Regions from separate parts of the Streptomyces sp. NPDC052910 genome, predicted to be linked through region 2. Evidence: predicted binding sites of a transcription regulator. Region 2 holds the regulator's gene; each other region holds the start of a gene.
The links. Region 2 encodes HrcA, which represses chaperone genes, less so after heat shock. Its sites were predicted from a motif close to TTNGCACTCNGNNNNNCNGAGTGCNAA; they were not measured.
Positions count from the first base shown of each region.

Region 1 (6,623 bases), on a different contig from region 2:
CCAAGGGCGAGGCGGGCGGCGGGCTCGCCGGGGACGCGGTCGTCTCGTGGAAGCACCACGGCGGGAACGACCAGGCGGTCTACGCCTTCGCCCGCGAGGACCTCGACCGCTGGGAGCGGGTGCTGGGCCGGGCGCTGCCGGACGGCTCGTTCGGCGAGAACCTCACCACGTCCGGGGTGGACGTGAGCGGCGCCCGGATCGGGGAGCGCTGGCGGATCGGCGACCGGCTGCTGCTGGAGGTCACCTCGCCGCGCATCCCCTGCCGGACGTTCGCCGACTGGCTGGGCGAGCGGGGCTGGATACGGCGGTTCACCGAGGAGGCCGCCCCGGGCGCGTACCTGCGGGTGCTCGAACCGGGGGAGGTCCGTGCGGGTGATCCCGTCAGCGTCGTCCACCGCCCCGGCCACGAGGTCAGCGTCTCCTTCGCCTTCCGCGCGGAGACCACGGAACGGACCCTGCTGCCCCGCGTTCTGGCGGCCGGCGACGGGCTGCACCCCGAAGTACGGCGGAAGGCCGAGCGGTACGTGGCGTCGTCGCGGGCCGCCGAGGACGTACCGGCCTGACGGAAGGCAAGCCGCCACGCGGTGTCGCCGGGCACTAACGTTCCCGTATGACGACTGCACTGATCACGGGAGCGACGGCCGGCATCGGCGCGGCCTTCGCGCGACGGCTGGCCGCCGAGGGTCACCACCTGGTGCTCGTGGCCCGCGACGAGAAGCGGCTGGGCGAACAGGCGACCGAACTCCACGACCGGCACCGGGTGGAGGTGGAGGTACTGCGGGCCGACCTTTCGACGGAGGAGGGGATCGCCGCCGTCGAGGAACGGCTCTCGGACCGGAAGCAGCCCGTGGATCTGCTGGTCAACAACGCCGGCTTCGGCAACAAGGGCCGCTTCCTGGAGGTCACCGTCCAGGACGAGCTGACCATGCTCAAGGTGCACTGCGAGGCGGTGCTGCGGCTGACCATGGCCGCCACGCGCGGAATGCGGGAGCGGCGGCGGGGCGGCGTGGTCAACGTCGCGTCCGTCGCCGCGTTCGTGCCGCGCGGGACGTACGGGGCGAGCAAGGCGTGGGTGGTGCAGTTCACCCAGGGCGCGGCGCGGGACCTGGCGGGCAGTGGGGTGCGGCTGATGGCGCTGTGCCCGGGCTTCGTCCGGACCGAGTTCCACGCGCGGGCCGGGATGGGGACGGACAACATCCCGGGCTGGATGTGGCTGGACGCGGACCGGCTGGTCGACGCGGCACTGAAGGACCTGGCGCGCGGCAAGTCGCTGTCGGTGCCCGATCCCCGGTACAAGGCGCTGACGGGACTGTCGAAGCTGGTGCCGCGCGGGGCGATGGCCCGGGTGTCGTCCACGACGGGGCGCAAGTACGGCCCCAACTGACGCGCCGCCGACGAGACGCGCGTCCATGCCGGAGGCCCGGCACCCCCGCGGACGGGGGTGCCGGGCCTCGGCGGCTTCAGGGCCGGAGCTCCCCGGAAGCCATGACCTCAGGACGAGGTTCAGTGCGCGTGGCCGTGACCGTGGCCGTGGCCGGCGTCGGCCTCCTCTTCCTTCTTCTCGACGACCAGGGTCTCGGTCGTGAGCAGCAGGGAGGCGATGGAGGCGGCGTTCTCCAGGGCGGAGCGGGTGACCTTCACCGGGTCGATGACGCCGGCGGCGACCAGGTCGCCGTACTCGCCGGTCGCGGCGTTGAAGCCCTGGCCCTTGTCGAGCTCGGCGACCTTGGAGGTGATGACGTAGCCCTCGAGGCCGGCGTTCTCGGCGATCCAGCGCAGCGGCTCGACGGCGGCGCGGCGGACGACCGCGACACCGGTGGCCTCGTCGCCGGTCTTGCCCAGGTTGTCGTCCAGCACCTTGACGGCGTGGACCAGGGCGGAGCCACCACCGGAGACGATGCCCTCCTCGACCGCGGCGCGGGTCGCGGAGATGGCGTCCTCCAGACGGTGCTTCTTCTCCTTGAGCTCGACCTCGGTGGCCGCGCCGACGCGGATGACGCAGACGCCACCGGCGAGCTTGGCGAGGCGCTCCTGGAGCTTCTCGCGGTCCCAGTCCGAGTCGGTGGTCTCGATCTCGGCCTTGATCTGGGCCACGCGGCCGGCGACCTCGGAGGAGTCGCCCTTGCCGTCGACGATGGTGGTGTCGTCCTTGGTGACGGTCACGCGGCGGGCGGAACCGAGCACCTCGAGGCCGACCTGGTCGAGCTTGAGGCCGACCTCCTCGGCGACGACGGTGGCACCGGTGAGGGTGGCCATGTCGCCCAGCATCGCCTTGCGGCGGTCGCCGAAGCCGGGGGCCTTGACGGCGACGGCGTTGAACGTGCCGCGGATCTTGTTGACGACGAGGGTGGAGAGCGCCTCGCCCTCGACGTCCTCGGCGATGATCAGCAGCGGCTTGGAGCCACCGGCCTGGATGACCTTCTCCAGCAGCGGGAGCAGGTCGGCGATGGCGGAGATCTTGCCCTGGTGGATCAGGATGTACGGGTCGTCGAGGACGGCCTCCATACGCTCCTGGTCGGTGACCATGTACGGCGAGAGGTAGCCCTTGTCGAAGGCCATGCCCTCGGTGAAGTCGAGCTCCAGGCCGAAGGTGTTGGACTCCTCGACGGTGATGACACCGTCCTTGCCGACCTTGTCCATCGCCTCGGCGATGAGCTCGCCGACCTGCTTGTCCTGGGCGGACAGCGCGGCCACGGCGGCGATGTCGGACTTGGAGTCGATCGGGCGGGAGGTCGCGAGCAGCTCGTCGGAGACGGCCTTGACCGCGGCGTCGATGCCCTTCTTCAGGGCGGCCGGGGAGGCGCCGGCGGCGACGTTGCGCAGACCCTCGCGGACCAGGGCCTGGGCCAGCACGGTCGCGGTGGTGGTGCCGTCACCCGCGATGTCGTTGGTCTTGGTCGCCACCTCCTTGACGAGCTGGGCGCCCAGGTTCTCGTACGCGTCCTCCAGCTCGACCTCGCGCGCGATGGTGACGCCGTCGTTGGTGATGGTGGGGGCGCCGAACTTCTTGTCGATGACGACGTTGCGGCCCTTGGGGCCGATCGTCACCTTGACCGTGTCGGCAAGCTTGTTGACGCCGCGCTCGAGGGCGCGACGGGCGTCCTCGTCGAACTTCAGGGTCTTCGCCATGGGTTACGTATCCTTCGCCGTGTCTCTCAAACGAACTGCGCCCCCGGCGCCCGGTTGTTGGACGCGGGTACCAGGGGCACAGAACAAAAGCCTCGAGAATTCGAAAGCTTCGGGGTGAATTACTTCTCGATGATCGCGAGCACGTCGCGGGCCGAGAGGACGAGGTACTCGTCGCCGTTGTACTTCACCTCGGTGCCGCCGTACTTGCTGTAGAGCACGACGTCGCCGACCTTGACGTCGAGCGGCAGGCGCTCGCCGTTCTCGAATCGGCCCGGGCCCACGGCGAGGACGGCGCCCTCCTGGGGCTTCTCCTTCGCGGTGTCCGGGATGACCAGGCCAGAGGCCGTGGTCTGCTCGGCGTCCAGCGGCTGGACCACGATGCGGTCCTCGAGCGGCTTGATGGCAACCTTGGAGCTGGCGGTCGTCACGATCCGACCTCCCCCTTCGGAGATCTCACGGGGTCAATTGTCTGAGGTGGCGACCAGGTGGATCCGTCGTCGCGGGTGCCGGACCTGCCCGTCGCTGTGTTTGGCACTCACCGGTGGAGAGTGCCAACGGAGCCGAGACTATGACGCGCTTAGCACTCGGTCAAGCGGAGTGCCAATCTGCGGCCGCGCGCCGGGCGCTCCCGGCGCGTCGCGCGCCCCTCCGCCCGGCGCGCCGGTCAGACGTAGTCCTCCAGCCGCGCCACCGTGAAACCCTGCCGCTGGACGCTGCGCACCATGTTGGCGACCATCCGCGTCATGGTCGTGCCCTTGAGCTCGGCGGGACCGCGGAAGTGCGCGAGCACGATGTCACCGGGACGAAGCTTCCCCGCTTCCGCGTACCTCATGTCATTGATCTGCATCGTGGCCTGCCACAGCACGACGGCCTTCACCCCGCACGAGCCGGCCGCCGCCAGGGTGGCGTCGTTGTAGTTGCCGTACGGCGGACGGAACAGCTCCGGCCGCTTGCCGAACCGCTTCCTCAGCGTCTCCTGCTGCCCGCAGATCTCCCGCTTCTGGGCCTCGGCGGAGAGGGTGCGCAGGTTGGGGTGGGTGAGCGTGTGGTTGTGCACCCCGTTGCCGAGGGCGCGCAGCCTGTCGAAGTAGCCGTAGCCGCGCCCGGCGCGCGCGGCGCTGTCGGTGAGGAACATGCTGAACGGCAGCTTCAGGTCCTCGGCCATCCGGAGGAACGCCGGGTCCTTCTCGGCGCCGTCGTCGAAGGTCAGGAAGACGACCTTGTCCTTGGTCGGCACCCGGCGGACGATCTGCGGCACCGCGCCCTTGTGGTGCTCGGTGAGCCGGGAGGCGGGCGGGGCCGGGGGCGGGGCGAGCGGCTTGTCGAGCCCCCAGCGGCGGTACGCGGCGGGGTCGGCGGTGGTCCGCTTCTCCTTGGGCCGCTCCGTGGGCTTCGGCACCCCGGAGGCCGTACCGCCGCCTTCGTCCTTCTTGCCGTCCGATCCGGACGAGCACCCGGAGAGCAGCAGGGCGGCAGCGCAGAGCGGGACGAGGGCGAGACGGGCGGAGCCGCGTATTCGGCTTCGGAGGCGGTGTCGGCCGGTTCCAGACGGAGTCACAGGAACGATTCTTGTTCATCCGTTCGGTGGGCCGCACCGCGGAGGAGCCCGACGGGCGTGTGGTGCACGAGACCGCGGAGGAGCCCGACGGGTGTGCGGTGCACGAGAATGGAACCGTGCCCGCCCCGAACACCGACACCAGCGCCCCCGCCGCCGTCGACGCCTTCGCCGCGCTCCTCACCGACGAGGGCCGCCGGCTCCTGGAGGAGCTGCGCGACCACGACCCGGCCCGGGAGCTGGCCGTCGCGACGCGACTGCGCCGCGACCACCCCGCCGGACTGGTCTCCGCCGCCCTCGGGCAGGCGCGGCTGCGCCAGCGGGCGGTGGCGAAGTTCGGTACCGAGGACGCGTACCGCATGTACTTCACGCCCAACGGCGTCGAACAGGCCACCCGCACCTCCGTCGCCACGTACCGGGCCCGCCGCTTCGCGGACCTCGGCGTCCGCCGCCTGGCCGACCTCTGCTGCGGCGTCGGCGGCGACGCCATCGCCCTGGCCCGGGTCGGCATCGCCGTCCTCGCCGTCGACCGCGACCCGCTGACCTGCGCGGTGGCCCGGGCCAACGCGGCGGCCCTGGGCCTGTCGGACCTGATCGAGGTGCGCTGCGCGGACGTGACCGAGGTGGACGTCTCCGGGTACGACGCGGTCTTCGTCGACCCGGCGCGGCGGGGAGGCCGCGGCCGGATCTTCGATCCGGAGGCGTACTCCCCGCCCCTGTCCTGGGCGGTGGAGGCGGCCCGCACGGCCCCGCACGCCGCCCTGAAGATCGCTCCGGGCGTCCCGCACGAGGCGGTCCCCGAGGACGCCGAGGCGGAGTGGATCTCGGACGGCGGCGACGTGAAGGAAGCCGTCCTGTGGTTCGGCACCGCCCCGGGCGCCCGCCGCGCGACCCTCCTGCCGGCCGGCACCACCCTGACCGGCACCGGCCTCCCCGACCCCGCCGTCCGCCCGGTCGGCCGCTACCTCTACGAGCCGGACGGCGCGGTGATCCGCGCCCACCTCGTCGCGGACGTGGCGGACCGGCTCTCGGGCGGCCTGATCGACGAGACGATCGCCTACGTCACCTCCGACGAGCTCCGCCCCACCCCGTACGCGTCCGCCTACGAGATCACCGACGTCCTCCCCTTCAACCTCAAGAAGCTCAAGGCCCTCGTCCGGGAGCGCGGCGTCGGCGTGGCCGTCATCAAGAAGCGCGGCTCGGCGGTGGAGCCGGAGGAGCTCCGCAAGAAGCTGAAACTCGAGGGAGTGAACTCTTGTGTGATCGTCCTTACGCGGGTGGCGGGCGCCCCGACGATGCTGCTGGGGCAGCCGGTCCGGGCGTAGCCCCCGTGTGAGCGGCGAGCCGACGAAGGCGTAGGGGGCGCGATGGACGCCGATTCCCGCATCGAGCCGGTGGGCGAGTCGTGGGGGCAGGACCCCGTCGACCTGCTGATCGCGTTCGAGGAGGCGTCGGAGGCGCCGATCCGGCCGGAGTACGTCGAGGGGATGGTGATCGTGCCGCCTCGGCCGGACTACGCCCACGGCGTGGTGCGGCTCGGCATCTCCTGCCGGTTGCGCTCCGCGGGGGTTCGGTGGGCGGGGATGGGAATGGGCTTCCGCGCGGCCGCGGGCAAGGATGATGACGGCGGTACCCGCACCCTGGTCATCCCCGACTTCCACGTCCTCAAGCACCGGCCCACCGAGCGGGACGAGGCGTACTACGCGACCCACAAGGGCTGGTACCCGATGGGTCTGCTCGCCCTCGTCGGCGAGGTGACGTCCGACGGCCACGAGATGGACGCCGGCCCCAAGCACCGGGCCTACGCCGCCTCGGAGATCCCCGTCTACGTCCTCGTCAACCGGGAGGACGAGCGGGTGTACGTCCACTCGGAGCCCGGCGAGGACCCGCGGCGCCCGGGCCGGAGCCGCTACCGGACCACCACGAGCACCGAACTCGG
Region 1 covers NZ_JBVJJR010000005.1:336,839-343,461, forward strand. The annotation lists gene ACZ6X9_RS20585 (MOSC domain-containing protein) at 1-563, shown strand, start outside; gene ACZ6X9_RS20590 (SDR family NAD(P)-dependent oxidoreductase) at 611-1,384, shown strand; gene groL (chaperonin GroEL) at 1,504-3,129, opposite strand; gene groES (co-chaperone GroES) at 3,249-3,557, opposite strand; gene ACZ6X9_RS20605 (polysaccharide deacetylase family protein) at 3,794-4,687, opposite strand; gene ACZ6X9_RS20610 (THUMP-like domain-containing protein) at 4,804-6,009, shown strand; gene ACZ6X9_RS20615 (Uma2 family endonuclease) at 6,052-6,623, shown strand, end outside.
Region 1: groES (co-chaperone GroES) is a predicted target of HrcA. The motif match lies at 3,707-3,733, and genes of this name have one in related genera.

Region 2 (6,623 bases):
TGCCCACTCGCACGTCGGGGGGGTGCGGTGGTGGAACGTCAAGCATCCGGGCGCCTACGCGCAGGCCCTCGTCGAGGGGCGGTCGCCCGGGGCGGGGCGGGAGATCCTGGCCGAGGAGGACCGGCGGGTCGAGCGCATCCTGCTCGAACTGCGGCTGGTGGACGGGTGTCCGCTGTCGCTGCTCAAGCCGGCGGGTCTCGCGGCGGCCGAGAAGGCTCTCGCCGACGGGCTGCTCCAGCGGGAGCCGTACGCGGCGGGTCGGGCGGTGCTGACGTTGCGGGGGCGGTTGCTCGCCGATGCGGTGGTGCGGGATCTGGTGGACTGAGCCCCGGTCCCGCCCCTTCGCCGTTTCCTGGGGGCTGCGCCCCCACCCCCCTTGTCGCGGCTCCGCCGCTCGTCCTCAAGCGCCGGACGGGCTGGAACAGGGGCGGGTCAGGGGCAGGTCACAAAGTCGATCAGTTCCTCGACCCTGCCGAGCAGCTCCGGCTCCAGGTCCTTGTAGGACCGCACGGCCCCCAGGATCCGCTGCCACGCCGCCCCGGTATTCGTCGGCCAGCCCAGCGCCCGGCAGACGCCCGTCTTCCAGTCCTGCCCCCGCGGCACCCGCGGCCACCCCGCGATCCCCACGGACGACGGCTTCACCGCCTCCCACACGTCCACATACGGATGCCCGACGACGAGCACGTGCTCGCCCGTCACCTCCGCCGCGATGCGCGACTCCTTCGACCCCGGCACGAGGTGGTCGACCAGGACGCCCAGCCGCGCGTCCGGCCCGGGGGCGAAGTCGCGGACGATGGACGGGAGGTCGTCGACGCCCTCCAGGTACTCGACGACGACGCCCTCGATGCGGAGGTCGTCGCCCCAGACGCGCTCCACGAGCTCCGCGTCGTGCCGTCCCTCGACGTAGATCCGGCCGGCCCGTGCCACCCGGGCGCGGGCGCCGGGGACGGCGATCGAGCCGGAGGCGGTACGGGCCGAGGCGGACGGTGTGCGCGGCGCCGCGGAGGGGCGGACGAGGGTGACGACGCGGCCCTCCAGCAGGAAGCCGCGCGGCTCCAGCGGGAAGACGCGGTGCTTGCCGAAGCGGTCCTCCAGGGTCACGGTCGGCCCCTGTGCGGTCTTCTCGCAGCGGACCACCGCCCCGCAGAAGCCGGTCGTGACCTCCTCCACCACCAGGTCCGGCTCGGCCGGTACCTCCGGGACGGGGGCGCTCCGCTTCCACGGAGGGGTCAGGTCGGGGTCGTACTGTCTGCTGCGCACGCGCAGACGATAGGAAAAACCCGCCCTTCCGGCCTACGACACGCCGAAGCGCCGTGCCAGCGCGTTGCGTTGCTCACGGACAAACCGGGCGTCGACCGCCGCGCCGTGCCCCGGTACGTACACCGCGTCCGGCCCGCCGAGGGCCAGCATCCGGTCCAGCGCCGCCGGCCAGGCCGCCGGGGTGGCGTCCCGCCCGGCCTGCGGCTCGCCGGACTCCTCGACGAGGTCGCCGCAGAAGACGACGTCCGGCGCCCCGGAGCCGCCCGGCACCAGGACGGCCAGGTCGTACCGGCTGTGCGCGGCCCCCAGGACCACCAGCCGGATCCGCCGGCCGTCGCCCAGGCCGAGCTCAAGCTCGTCGGCGACCTCGTGGGACGGGACCACCAGGCGTTCCACGGCCTCGTCGGCGTCCCGCGGGTCCACCCCTTGCCGGACCGCGTCCTCCCGTACCTCCCCGGCCCCCGCCGTCAGGGACGCGGCGAGCCCCGCCGCGCCGTACACCGCCGCGTCAGGGAAGGCCGCCGTGCCCAGCACATGGTCGAAGTGGTCGTGGGTGAGTGCGATGTGCGTCACGGGCAGCCCGAGGAGCTCCCGCACCTCGCGCTCGATCTCCGCGCCCTCACGGAGCGTCGAGCCCGTGTCCACGACCAGGACGCCCGCCTCCCCGGCGACCGCCCCCGTCGTCGCGTCCCAGCCCGCCAGCCTGCGCCGGAGCACCCCCGGCGCGAGCCGTTCCCAGCGCGCCCCCGTGTGCTGCTCCTGGTCCGTTCCTCCGTGGTTTCCCATGCCGGGAACCTAACGCGCGCGCGGTACGGTGACCCGTCCGGAGGCGCACGCGGCACGGGCACGCGGCGCGACTGCCTTGCCGTGGTCGTGGTGGGCCGCCGTACACTGACGTGTGGGGTTTGGCACTCGTGACCTTTGAGTGCCAGGCACGAGACCCGGGTAAGACCCCGGGAGGACCCCGCGAGACGGCTGGACCCGCTGGACTGGAGGTGTGCGCGGATGCTGAGCGAACGCAGGCTCAAGGTCTTGCGTGCCATCGTCCAGGACTACGTGGGCACCGAGGAGCCCGTCGGCTCCAAGGCCCTCACCGAGCGTCACCACCTCGGCGTGTCCCCGGCGACGGTGCGCAACGACATGGCGGTGCTGGAGGAGGAGGGCTTCATCGCCCAGCCCCACACCAGCGCCGGCCGGATCCCCACCGACAAGGGCTACCGCCTCTTCGTCGACCGGCTGGCGGGCGTCAAGCCGCTGTCGGCCGCCGAGCGGCGCGCCATCCAGAACTTCCTGGACGGCGCGGTCGACCTGGACGACGTGGTGGCCCGCACGGTGCGGCTGCTGGCGCAGTTGACCCGGCAGGTGGCGGTCGTGCAGTACCCGTCGCTGACCCGGTCGACCGTCCGGCACGTGGAGCTGCTGCCGCTCGCCCCCGCGCGGGTGATGCTGGTGCTGATCACGGACACCGGGCGGGTCGAGCAGCGGATGGTCGACTGCCCGGCCCCGGTCGGCGAGGTGGCGCTGGCGGACCTGCGGGCGCGGCTCAACAGCCGCGTCGTGGGCCGGCGGTTCACGGATGTGCCGCAGTTGGTGCAGGACCTTCCCGAATCCTTCGAACAGGACGACCGCGGAACCGTTTCGACGGTGCTGGCCGTCCTGCTGGAAACCCTGGTCGAGGAGACCGAGGAACGGCTGATGATCGGCGGCACCGCCAATCTCACCCGCTTCGGGCACGACTTCCCGCTGACGATCCGGCCCGTGCTGGAGGCGTTGGAGGAGCAGGTCGTCCTCCTCAAGCTGCTCGGCGAGGCCACGGACTCGGGCATGACGGTCCGCATCGGTCACGAGAACGCCCACGAGGGGCTGAACTCCACATCCGTCGTCGCCGTCGGCTACGGTTCGGGCGACGAAGCCGTCGCCAAACTCGGCGTGGTCGGACCGACCCGCATGGATTACCCCGGAACGATGGGAGCGGTACGCGCAGTGGCACGTTACGTCGGACAGATCCTGGCGGAGTCGTAAGTGGCCACGGACTACTACGCGGTCCTGGGCGTACGGCGCGATGCCTCGCAGGACGAGATCAAGAAGGCCTTCCGCCGCCTCGCCCGCGAGCTGCACCCGGACGTCAATCCGGACCCCAAGACGCAGGAGCGGTTCAAGGAGATCAACGCCGCTTACGAGGTGCTCTCGGACCCGCAGAAGAAGCAGGTCTACGACCTCGGCGGCGACCCGCTCTCGTCGTCGGGCGGTGGCGGCGGCGCCGGCGGCTTCGGCGCCGGCTTCGGCAACTTCTCCGACATCATGGACGCCTTCTTCGGCCAGGCGTCGCAGCGCGGCCCGCGCTCGCGCACCCGCCGGGGCCAGGACGCCATGATCCGGCTGGAAGTCGACCTGGACGAGGCGACGTTCGGCACGACCAAGGAGATCCAGGTCGACACGGCCGTCGTCTGCACCACGTGCAGCGGCGAGGGCGCCGCCCCCGGCACCTCCGCGCAGACCTGTGACATGTGCCGCGGCCGCGGCGAGGTCTCGCAGGTCACCCGCTCGTTCCTGGGCCAGGTCATGACCTCCCGCCCGTGCCCGCAGTGCCAGGGCTTCGGCACGGTCGTGCCGACCCCGTGCCCGGAGTGCGCCGGCGACGGCCGTGTCCGGTCCCGCCGGACGCTGACGGTCAAGATCCCCGCCGGTGTCGACAACGGCACCCGCATCCAGCTCGCCGGCGAGGGCGAGGTCGGCCCCGGCGGGGGCCCGGCCGGCGACCTCTACGTCGAGATCCACGAGAAGCAGCACCCGGTCTTCCAGCGGCGCGGTGACGACCTGCACTGCACGGTCACCATCCCGATGACCGCGGCGGCGCTGGGCACCAAGGTGCCGCTGGAGACGCTGGACGGCCTGGAGGAGATCGACATCCGGCCCGGCACCCAGTCCGGCCAGGCCATCCCGCTCCACCAGCGCGGTGTCACGCACCTGCGCGGCGGCGGGCGCGGCGACCTCGTCGTCCACGTCGAGGTGACGACCCCCGGCAAGCTCGACGCCCAGCAGGAGGAGCTGCTCCGGCAGCTTGCCAAGCTGCGGGGCGAGGAGCGGCCGACGGGCGAGTTCAAGCCGGGGCAGCAGGGGCTGTTCTCCCGGCTGAAGGACGCGTTCAACGGGCGTTAGCCGATCGGCCGGATCCGGGGCGCCCGTGCGCGCCCGGGTTCGGTTCGGCGCGGCCACGAGGGCGTGACACGATGTGGTCATGGCCTTTGAATCCGTTGCGGAATCCGTAGGGGAACCCGTTGGGGACACCGCGTTGACCGGCCTGTTCCGGCTCCCGGTCGTCCAGGCCCCGATGGCGGGCGGCGGCTCCTGCCCGCCGCTCGCCGCGGCCGTCTCCGAGGCCGGCGGCCTCGGCTTCCTCGCCGCCGGCTACAAGACGCCGGCCGCGATGTACGAGGAGATCAAGCAGCTCCGCGCTCTGACGTCCCGGCCCTTCGGCGTCAACCTCTTCATGCCGCAGCCGCCCGCCGCGGACCCCGCGGCCGTAGAGGTCTACGCCGAACAGCTCGCGGGCGAGGCCACCTGGTACGACGTGCCCCTGGGCGACTGGGACCGCGCCGCCGACGACGCGTACGAGGCCAAGCTCGCCACCCTGCTCGACGACCCGGTCCCGGTCGTCTCGTTCACCTTCGGCTGCCCGTCCGCCGAGGACCTCGCGGCCCTCGCCGCGACCGGCACCGTCACGATCGTGACCGTCACCTCCGCCGCCGAGGCCCGGGCCGCGTGGCAGGCGGGCGCCGCCGCGCTCTGCGTCCAGGGCGTCGAGGCCGGCGGCCACCAGGGCACCCACCACGACGACCCCCGGCTGGACGGCACCGGGGCCGGCTCCGGACTGCTCGCGCTGCTCACCGAGGTCCGCGAGGCGGTTCCGCTGCCGCTGATCGCCGCGGGCGGGCTGATGCGCGGCGCCCAGATAGCGGCCGTGCTGGCCGCGGGCGCCTGTGCCGCGCAGCTCGGCACGGCGTTCCTCGCGTGCCCCGAGTCCGGCGCGAGCGAGCTGCACAAACGGGCGCTGACCGACCCGGTGTTCACCGGTACCGAGCTGACCCGCGCCTTCTCCGGCCGCCCGGCCCGCGGGCTGGTGAACCGATTCATCCGGGAACACGGCCCCTACGCCCCCGCCGCCTACCCCCAGGTCCACTACCTGACGGCCGGCCTGCGCAAGGCCGCCGCCGCGGCGGGCGACCCGCAGGCCGTCAACCTGTGGGCCGGCCAGGGCCACCGCCTGGCCCGCGACCTCCCGGCGGCCCGCCTCGTCGAGGTCCTGACCGACGAACTCGACGCGGCCCGCGCGTCCTTGACAGCACCATCGCGAGGGAGCGACTCATGACAGCGCCGGTCTTCCTGGTCGAGGAGGACTCCCTCACGGGCGTCTTCCCCGGCACCGTCTTCCCCCTCGACGGCCCCGAGGGCCGGCACGCCGTCTCCGTCCGCCGGCTGCGCGTCGGCGAGGACATCGTCCTGACGGACGGCCGGGGCACCGGCGCGCACGGCACGGTGGCCGCCGTCAGCGGCAAGGACCACCTCGACGTCGCCGTCACCTCCGTCCGCTCCGAGCCGCTGCCCCAGCCGCGGATCACCGTCGTCCAGGCCCTCCCCAAGGGCGACCGCGGCGAACTCGCCGTCGAGACCATGACGGAGACCGGCGTCGACGCGATCGTCCCCTGGGCCGCCTCGCGCTGCGTCACCCAGTGGAAGGGCGACCGCGGCCTGAAGTCCCTCGGCAAGTGGCGCGCGACGGCGAGAGAGGCCGGCAAGCAGTCCCGCCGCCTGCGCTTCCCCGACGTCACCGACCTCATGACGACGCGCCAGGTCGCCGGCCTCCTCGCCGACGCGGCCTTCGCCGCCGTCCTCCACGAGGAGGGCAGCACCCCCCTGGCCACCGCCGACCTCCCGCCGGCCGGCGACATCGTCCTCGTCGTCGGCCCCGAGGGCGGCGTCTCCCCCGACGAACTGACCGCCTTCGCCACCGCCGGCGCCCACCCCTACCGCCTCGGCCCCACCGTCCTCCGCACCTCCACGGCCGGCACGGCGGCGACGGCACTGCTGCTGGGACGGACGGGACGGTGGAGTTGACGCCCGGCGGACGAAGCGGCGCGGCGGGCGAACGGTTCGCGCCGGACGGCCACTCCGAGATCGGGCGCTGGATCGCCGACTGGTCGGGAACCCCCGATCACGTCGACTACCTCGCGTACCACACCACCGCGGGGCAGTGGCTGGCGTTCTCCCGTGTCATCCGACCCGAGTTCGTCCGCGCGCGAGGCTGCGTCATCTGGCAACGCGCCTACGAACCGGACGGGTTCGAGGAGTGGTTCCGGCACCTG
Region 2 covers NZ_JBVJJR010000003.1:758,340-764,962, reverse strand. The annotation lists gene hemW (radical SAM family heme chaperone HemW) at 1-325, shown strand, start outside; gene ACZ6X9_RS14465 (DUF3097 domain-containing protein) at 433-1,260, opposite strand; gene ACZ6X9_RS14460 (MBL fold metallo-hydrolase) at 1,294-2,046, opposite strand; gene hrcA (heat-inducible transcriptional repressor HrcA) at 2,266-3,282, shown strand; gene dnaJ (molecular chaperone DnaJ) at 3,283-4,419, shown strand; gene ACZ6X9_RS14445 (nitronate monooxygenase) at 4,592-5,629, shown strand; gene ACZ6X9_RS14440 (16S rRNA (uracil(1498)-N(3))-methyltransferase) at 5,626-6,375, shown strand; gene ACZ6X9_RS14435 (hypothetical protein) at 6,366-6,623, shown strand, end outside.

Region 3 (6,623 bases), on a different contig from region 2:
TCGGCGACCCGGTAGGAGACCGGGCCGCGGTTGGAGGCCACGACGATGGGGGCGTTCTGCACGTGCTCAGCGACCATGACGCGAGCCTTGCCAGCCCGCCAACCGCTCAAACGTACGCCTCCCCCTCTTGCGCGCCGCCCGCCTACGCCGCGCGGTGCCGCGCGTACTCGGGGACCTGGGCCATCGGCGGGCGCTCCTCGGTGTCCACCGGGTACGTCCGCGGAACGAATCCGTCCGCCGTGCGCTCGAACTGGGTCAGCTCCGGGCGGACCAGCGGTTCGCGGCCCAGCCGCACCTGGGCGGTGCGGTAGATGGCGGCGGCCATCCGGCCCAGCGCCCGCCCGTCCTGGTGGCGGTGCTTGCGCACCCCGACGTCGACCTGGGCCAGCGAGTCCAGGCCCACCGCGTGCAGCGCGTCGACGAGCAGCCCGAGCTCGACGCCGTAGCCGACGGGGAACGGCAGCCGTTCCAGCAGCGAGCGCCGCGCCGCGTACTCGCCGCCCAGCGGCTGCACGAAACCGGCCAGCCGCGGCCAGTGCAGGTTGAGCAGCGGACGGGCGACCAGCTCGGTGACCCGGCCGCCCTGGCCGGCCGCCTCGCCCAGCGGACGGTCGTACATCGCCTTGACGAAGGCCACGTCCGGGTCGGTCAGCAGCGGGCCGACGATGCCGGAGACGAAGGCGGACGAGAAGTCGCGCAGGTCGGCGTCGACGAAGCAGACGACGTCGCCTGAGGTGACCAGCAGGGACCGCCACAGCACCTCGCCCTTGCCGGGAACCGCGGGCAGCCCGGGGAGCACGGCGTCCCGGTGCTCGACCCGGGCCCCGGCCGCCCGGGCGGCCGCCGCCGTGCCGTCCGTCGAACCGGAGTCGAGGACCACCAGCTCGTCGACGAGCGGCACGTCCTCGGTCATCAGGTCGCGGCGGATCGCGGCGACGATGTCCCCGACCGTGGCCTCCTCGTTCAGCGCGGGCAGGACGACGCTGACCGTGGTGCCCGTCTCGCGCTTCGCGGCGAGCAGCCGGTCGAGCGGGCGGTCCGCCGCGGTCCAGGACCGCCGGGACAGCCAGCGCTCCACCTCTTCCAGCACGTGAACGACTCCTCGCTTCTGGTCCGTCTCGCGGTGCGGACTGGCCCTCTCGCCACGCCGCACCTTCCGTTACAGTCTTGAACAACGCGGAGCACGCCCGTATGTCGGGGGTGCCGCGCGCACAAACGCCTGGGCCGCGCCCAGTGCCATACCGCTCATCCAGAGGGGCAGAGGGACACGGCCCGTTGAAGCCCCGGCAACCCTCCAGCCGGTCTCCTCGTGAGGCTCCCGGCGGGGAAGGTGCCAATTCCGTCTCGTGGCGAGGTTCGCCACGGGGAAGATGAGGAGAAAGGGCCTCGCCTCCATGGCTGTGCAAGCCGTCGAACGCGCCACTTCCGCCGCCGCTTCTTTCGGTCCCGCCGTCGCGCTGTCCTGCCGCGAGTGCGGCGAGCGCGTCCCGCTCGGACCGGTCTTCGCCTGCGCCTCCTGCTTCGGTCCGCTGGAGGTCGCCTACGAGCTGCCGCTCGGCGACCCCGAGGGGCTGCGGCGCCGTATCGAATCCGGACCCGCGAACATCTGGCGGTACGCGCCGCTGCTGCCCGTCCCCGCCGACGTCGCCTCCCGGCCCAACCTGGAGCCCGGCCTCACCCGGCTCGTCCGCGCCGACAACCTCGCCCGCGAGCTCGGCGTCACCGGCGAACTCCACGTTAAGGACGACTCCGGCAACCCCACGCACTCCTTCAAGGACCGCGTCGTCGCCGTCGCGGTGGAGGCCGCCCGCGCCTTCGGCTTCACCACGCTCTCCTGCTCCTCGACCGGCAACCTGGCGGGCGCGGTGGGCGCGGCGGCGGCCCGCGCCGGCTTCCGGTCCTGCGTCTTCATCCCGCACGACCTGGAGGCCGGCAAGGTCGTCATGGCCGCCGTCTACGGCGGCGACCTCGTCGGCATCGAGGGGACGTACGACGACGTCAACCGCTTCTGCTCCGAGCTCATCGGCGATCCGCTGGGCGAGGGCTGGGGCTTCGTCAACGTCAACCTCCGCCCCTACTACGGCGAAGGATCCAAGACCCTCGCCTACGAGATCTGCGAACAGCTCGGCTGGCGGCTGCCCGACCAGCTCGTCGTCCCCGTCGCCTCCGGCTCCCAGCTCACGAAGATCGACAAGGGGCTGAAGGAGCTCATCTCCCTCGGACTGGTCGAGGACCGCCCCTACCGGATCTTCGGCGCCCAGGCGGAGGGGTGTTCGCCGGTCTCCCGCGCCTTCAAGGACGGCCAGGACGTGGTGCGTCCCGTCAAGCCCGACACCATCGCGAAGTCCCTGGCCATCGGGAACCCGGCCGACGGGCCGTACGTGCTCGACATCGCGCGGCGTACGGGCGGAGCGGTCGAGGACGTCACCGACCCGGAGATCGTGGACGCGATCCGGCTGCTCGCCCGGACGGAGGGCGTCTTCGCCGAGACGGCGGGCGGCGTGACGGTGGGCGTCACCCGGAAGCTGCTGGAGGCCGGGGCGCTGGATCCGTCGTTGACGACGGTGGTGCTGAACACGGGGGACGGACTGAAGACGCTCGACGCGGTGGCGGCGGGGCCTTCGGCGGTCATCCGGCCGAGCCTTGGGGCCTTCCGGGAGGCGGGGCTGGGGTAGGGGGCGGGGGTTCGCCCCAATCCCACCCTTTCACCGTTTCTCGCGGGGGCTGTGCCCCCGCACCCCCCGCGGGGAGGCCCTGGGCGTTCGGGGCTGCGCCCCCGGCCCCCGAGGCCCGGGTTGTGCCCCTGGGTTCGAGGGCGGGGCTGCGGGTCCGTTCCTGCCCGGCGACCGGGTCGCGCCCCCGGCCCCGGCCCCGGCGTTCGCTGTGCGCCCACGGTGAGCGTGCGGGACCGCGACCCTACGCGCCGAGGTGCGGGGCCGGGCGTTCCGGGACCCGGCCATCGGGCCGGGCCCGTGCCGAAGGGCGCGGGAGTCGGGCCCCCGGCCTTCGGGGGATTCGGGGCTGTGCCCTGGGTTTCGGCGTGGGGGCGGGGCTCGCGTGGAGCGTGCGGGCCTGGGCCCCGGCGCCCCGGGGCCGGGTTCGCCCCGCCGCCGAGGCGCGGGCCGGCCGTCCGGGCCGGGGTCCGCTCAAGCACGGGGAACGGCGTCCGCGCTCAGGGCGTAAGGCCGCGCCCTGGGCGCGCTCGGCCGAACGGCCCCCTCGCGTGGAATGGGCGCCGCCCGTGAGGGCGCGCCGGTGGGGGGTGCGGGGGCGGAGCCCCTGCGGGAAACGGTGAAAGGGCGGGGGTGGGGCGTCTCCCTCCCGGCCGGGCGCGACGCGTGCCGCATGGAAACAGCACTCCTGAACGAATCAACGAACGAACGACCGATCATCAGTCAGCCGATTGGAAAGGCAGCCCCATGAGCGTCACCGTCCGCATCCCCACCATCCTCCGCACCTACACCGGCGGCCGAGCCGAAGTCCCCGCCCAGGGCTCCACTCTCTCCGAGGTGATCGGCGACCTGGAGAAGAACCACCCGGGGATCGCCCGGCGCCTCCTCGACGACGCCGGCAAGCTGCGCCGCTTCGTCAACGTGTACGTCAACGACGACGACGTCCGCTTCGAGGGCGGTCTGGCCGCGGCGACGCCGGACGGCGCGGGCGTGTCGATCATCCCGGCGGTGGCGGGCGGCTGAACGCCCGCGCCCGCGACGGCGGAAGCCGCGCGCCGCGCCCGAATCGGGAATCGCCCCGGCCGTTAAGCGGACGGGGCGATTCCGTCTGTTGAACCGCGATACAGTTGGGACGTTCCCTCTTCGGTGTCAGAGCCGAACGCATATGAGAACCCGTCAAGTTGCGCAGCAATTACGTGCGCGAATTGTCGGGTTGGCCGGCGTATGTCCGGCCCGACTTGCCCTGGAACCTCCCCAGTTGGCCGGTTATCGCCCCTCGGCGGTGCCGGTATTTCTCGTCCGTCTGACCTGTTGCAGACGGCATCCGTGCAGATACATTCAGCCGCGGTCGACGCGTTCCGGCGCACACCCCTAGGTGTCACAAGGGGTGAGGTCTGACCCGGGTCCGCGAAGTGCGGTCCTGCGCAAGGGCCAGTAATAGGGGAGTTAGGCATGGCTCAGGGCACCGTCAAGTGGTTCAACGCGGAGAAGGGGTACGGCTTCATCGCGGTCGACGGTGGTGCGGATGTTTTCGTCCACTACAGCGCGATTCAGATGGACGGCTACCGCACCCTGGAAGAGGGGCAGCGAGTCGAGTTCGAGATCTCGCAGGGCCAGAAGGGACCTCAGGCCGACATGGTGAGGGTGACCGCCTGACCGCGGCGCATCGACCACCGATCGCTCAGTCTGTCGAAGGGGCCCGCGCCGGGAGGCGCGGGCCCCTTCATGCTGTTGTACGGGCGGAGGCGGTAGCGGTGGCGGTGGCGGCGGTGCGGCGGCCGGGCCGCGGCGGGCGGGCGCGGGCAAGGCGGGCGAGTCCGGCAGGGCCGGCTGGGTCGGTAGGACCCGGCAGGACCTGGCAGGACCCGGCAAGACCCGGTAAGAGTCGTCGGCCGGGGGAGTGCGCCGGGGTCCGGATGGGCAGGGTCTCCGGGGCGTCCCGGACGGGTCTCCGGGAGGACCCTGAGAAGGCCCGGGGATGACCTCGGTCTTCGGAGGGACGCTTGCACTCGGAGGTGCCGAGTGCTAATCATTGGCTTAGCACTCTCCGAGTGAGAGTGACAGACTTGGACCGTCGGTGAGGTCCGTGAGTCCGGCGGGGCAAGGAACCGCCGAGCACGCGGGCCGTCCGTCGCGGGCGCCTGCGCGGTCCGGAGCAATCCACCCCCAGTCCGGGAGGACCACTTCACATGGCCAAGATCATCGCGTTCGACGAGGAGGCGCGGCGCGGCCTTGAGCGCGGTATGAACCAGCTCGCCGACGCCGTCAAGGTCACCCTCGGCCCCAAGGGCCGCAACGTCGTCCTTGAGAAGAAGTGGGGCGCCCCCACGATCACCAACGATGGTGTCTCCATCGCCAAGGAGATCGAGCTGGAGGACCCGTACGAGAAGATCGGCGCCGAGCTGGTCAAGGAGGTCGCGAAGAAGACGGACGACGTCGCCGGTGACGGCACGACGACCGCGACCGTCCTCGCCCAGGCGCTGGTCCGTGAGGGTCTGCGCAACGTGGCCGCCGGCGCCAACCCCATGGCCCTGAAGCGCGGTATCGAGAAGGCCGTCGAGGCCGTCTCCGCCGCCCTCCTGGAGCAGGCGAAGGACGTGGAGACCAAGGAGCAGATCGCCTCCACGGCCTCCATCTCCGCCGCCGACACGCAGATCGGCGAGCTCATCGCCGAGGCGATGGACAAGGTCGGCAAGGAAGGCGTCATCACCGTCGAGGAGTCCCAGACCTTCGGTCTGGAGCTGGAGCTCACCGAGGGTATGCGCTTCGACAAGGGCTACATCTCGGCGTACTTCGCCACCGACATGGAGCGTATGGAGGCGTCGCTCGACGACCCGTACATCCTGATCGTCAACTCGAAGATCAGCTCGGTCAAGGACCTGCTGCCGCTCCTCGAGAAGGTCATGCAGTCCGGCAAGCCGCTGCTGATCATCGCCGAGGACGTCGAGGGCGAGGCCCTGTCGACCCTGGTGGTCAACAAGATCCGCGGCACCTTCAAGTCCGTCGCCGTCAAGGCCCCGGGCTTCGGCGACCGCCGCAAGGCCATGCTCGGCGACATCGCCATCCTCACCGGTGGCACGGTCATCTCCGAGGAGGTCGGCCTCAAGCTGGAGAACGCCGGTCTCGACCTGCTCGGCCGCGCCCGCAAGGTCGTCATCACCAAGGACGAGACGACCATCGTCGACGGTGCCGGTGACAGCGACCAGGTCCAGGGCCGCGTCAACCAGATCCGCGCCGAGATCGAGAACAGCGACTCGGACTACGACCGCGAGAAGCTCCAGGAGCGCCTCGCGAAGCTGGCCGGCGGCGTGGCCGTCATCAAGGCCGGTGCCGCGACCGAGGTCGAGCTCAAGGAGCGCAAGCACCGCATCGAGGACGCCGTTCGCAACGCGAAGGCGGCTGTCGAGGAGGGCATCGTCGCCGGTGGTGGCGTGGCCCTGCTCCAGGCCTCCCAGGTGTTCGAGAAGCTGGAGCTCGAGGGCGACGAGGCCACCGGTGCCAACGCCGTCAAGCTGGCCCTGGAGGCCCCGCTCAAGCAGATCGCCGTCAACGGTGGTCTCGAGGGCGGCGTCGTCGTGGAGAAGGTCCGCAACCTGACCGTCGGCCACGGCCTCAACGCCGCGACCGGCGAGTACGTCGACATGATCGCCGAGGGCATCATCGACCCGGCGAAGGTCACCCGCTCCGCCCTGCAGAACGCCGCCTCCATCGCGGCGCTCTTCCTCACCACCGAGGCCGTCATCGCCGACAAGCCGGAGAAGGCCGCCGCGGCCGCTCCGGGCGGCATGCCCGGTGGCGAGATGGACTTCTGAGCCGACCCGGCTCGTCAGTCCTGAGGCAGACGGACCGAGGGCGGCATCCCCATCACGGGGATGCCGCCCTCGGGCGTTTCCGGGGGAAGCCGAAGAAGTACGTGGCGAGGAAGCCGGCCGCGTACCCGACCAGCAGCCC
Region 3 covers NZ_JBVJJR010000001.1:1,172,897-1,179,519, reverse strand. The annotation lists gene ACZ6X9_RS05045 (alpha,alpha-trehalose-phosphate synthase (UDP-forming)) at 1-77, opposite strand, end outside; gene ACZ6X9_RS05040 (glucosyl-3-phosphoglycerate synthase) at 143-1,090, opposite strand; SAM riboswitch class I at 1,243-1,377, shown strand; gene thrC (threonine synthase) at 1,395-2,675, shown strand; gene ACZ6X9_RS05030 (MoaD/ThiS family protein) at 3,420-3,695, shown strand; gene ACZ6X9_RS05025 (cold-shock protein) at 4,125-4,328, shown strand; gene groL (chaperonin GroEL) at 4,862-6,484, shown strand; gene ACZ6X9_RS05015 (PTS transporter subunit EIIC) at 6,537-6,623, opposite strand, start outside.
Region 3: groL (chaperonin GroEL) is a predicted target of HrcA. The motif match lies at 4,710-4,736, and genes of this name have one in related genera.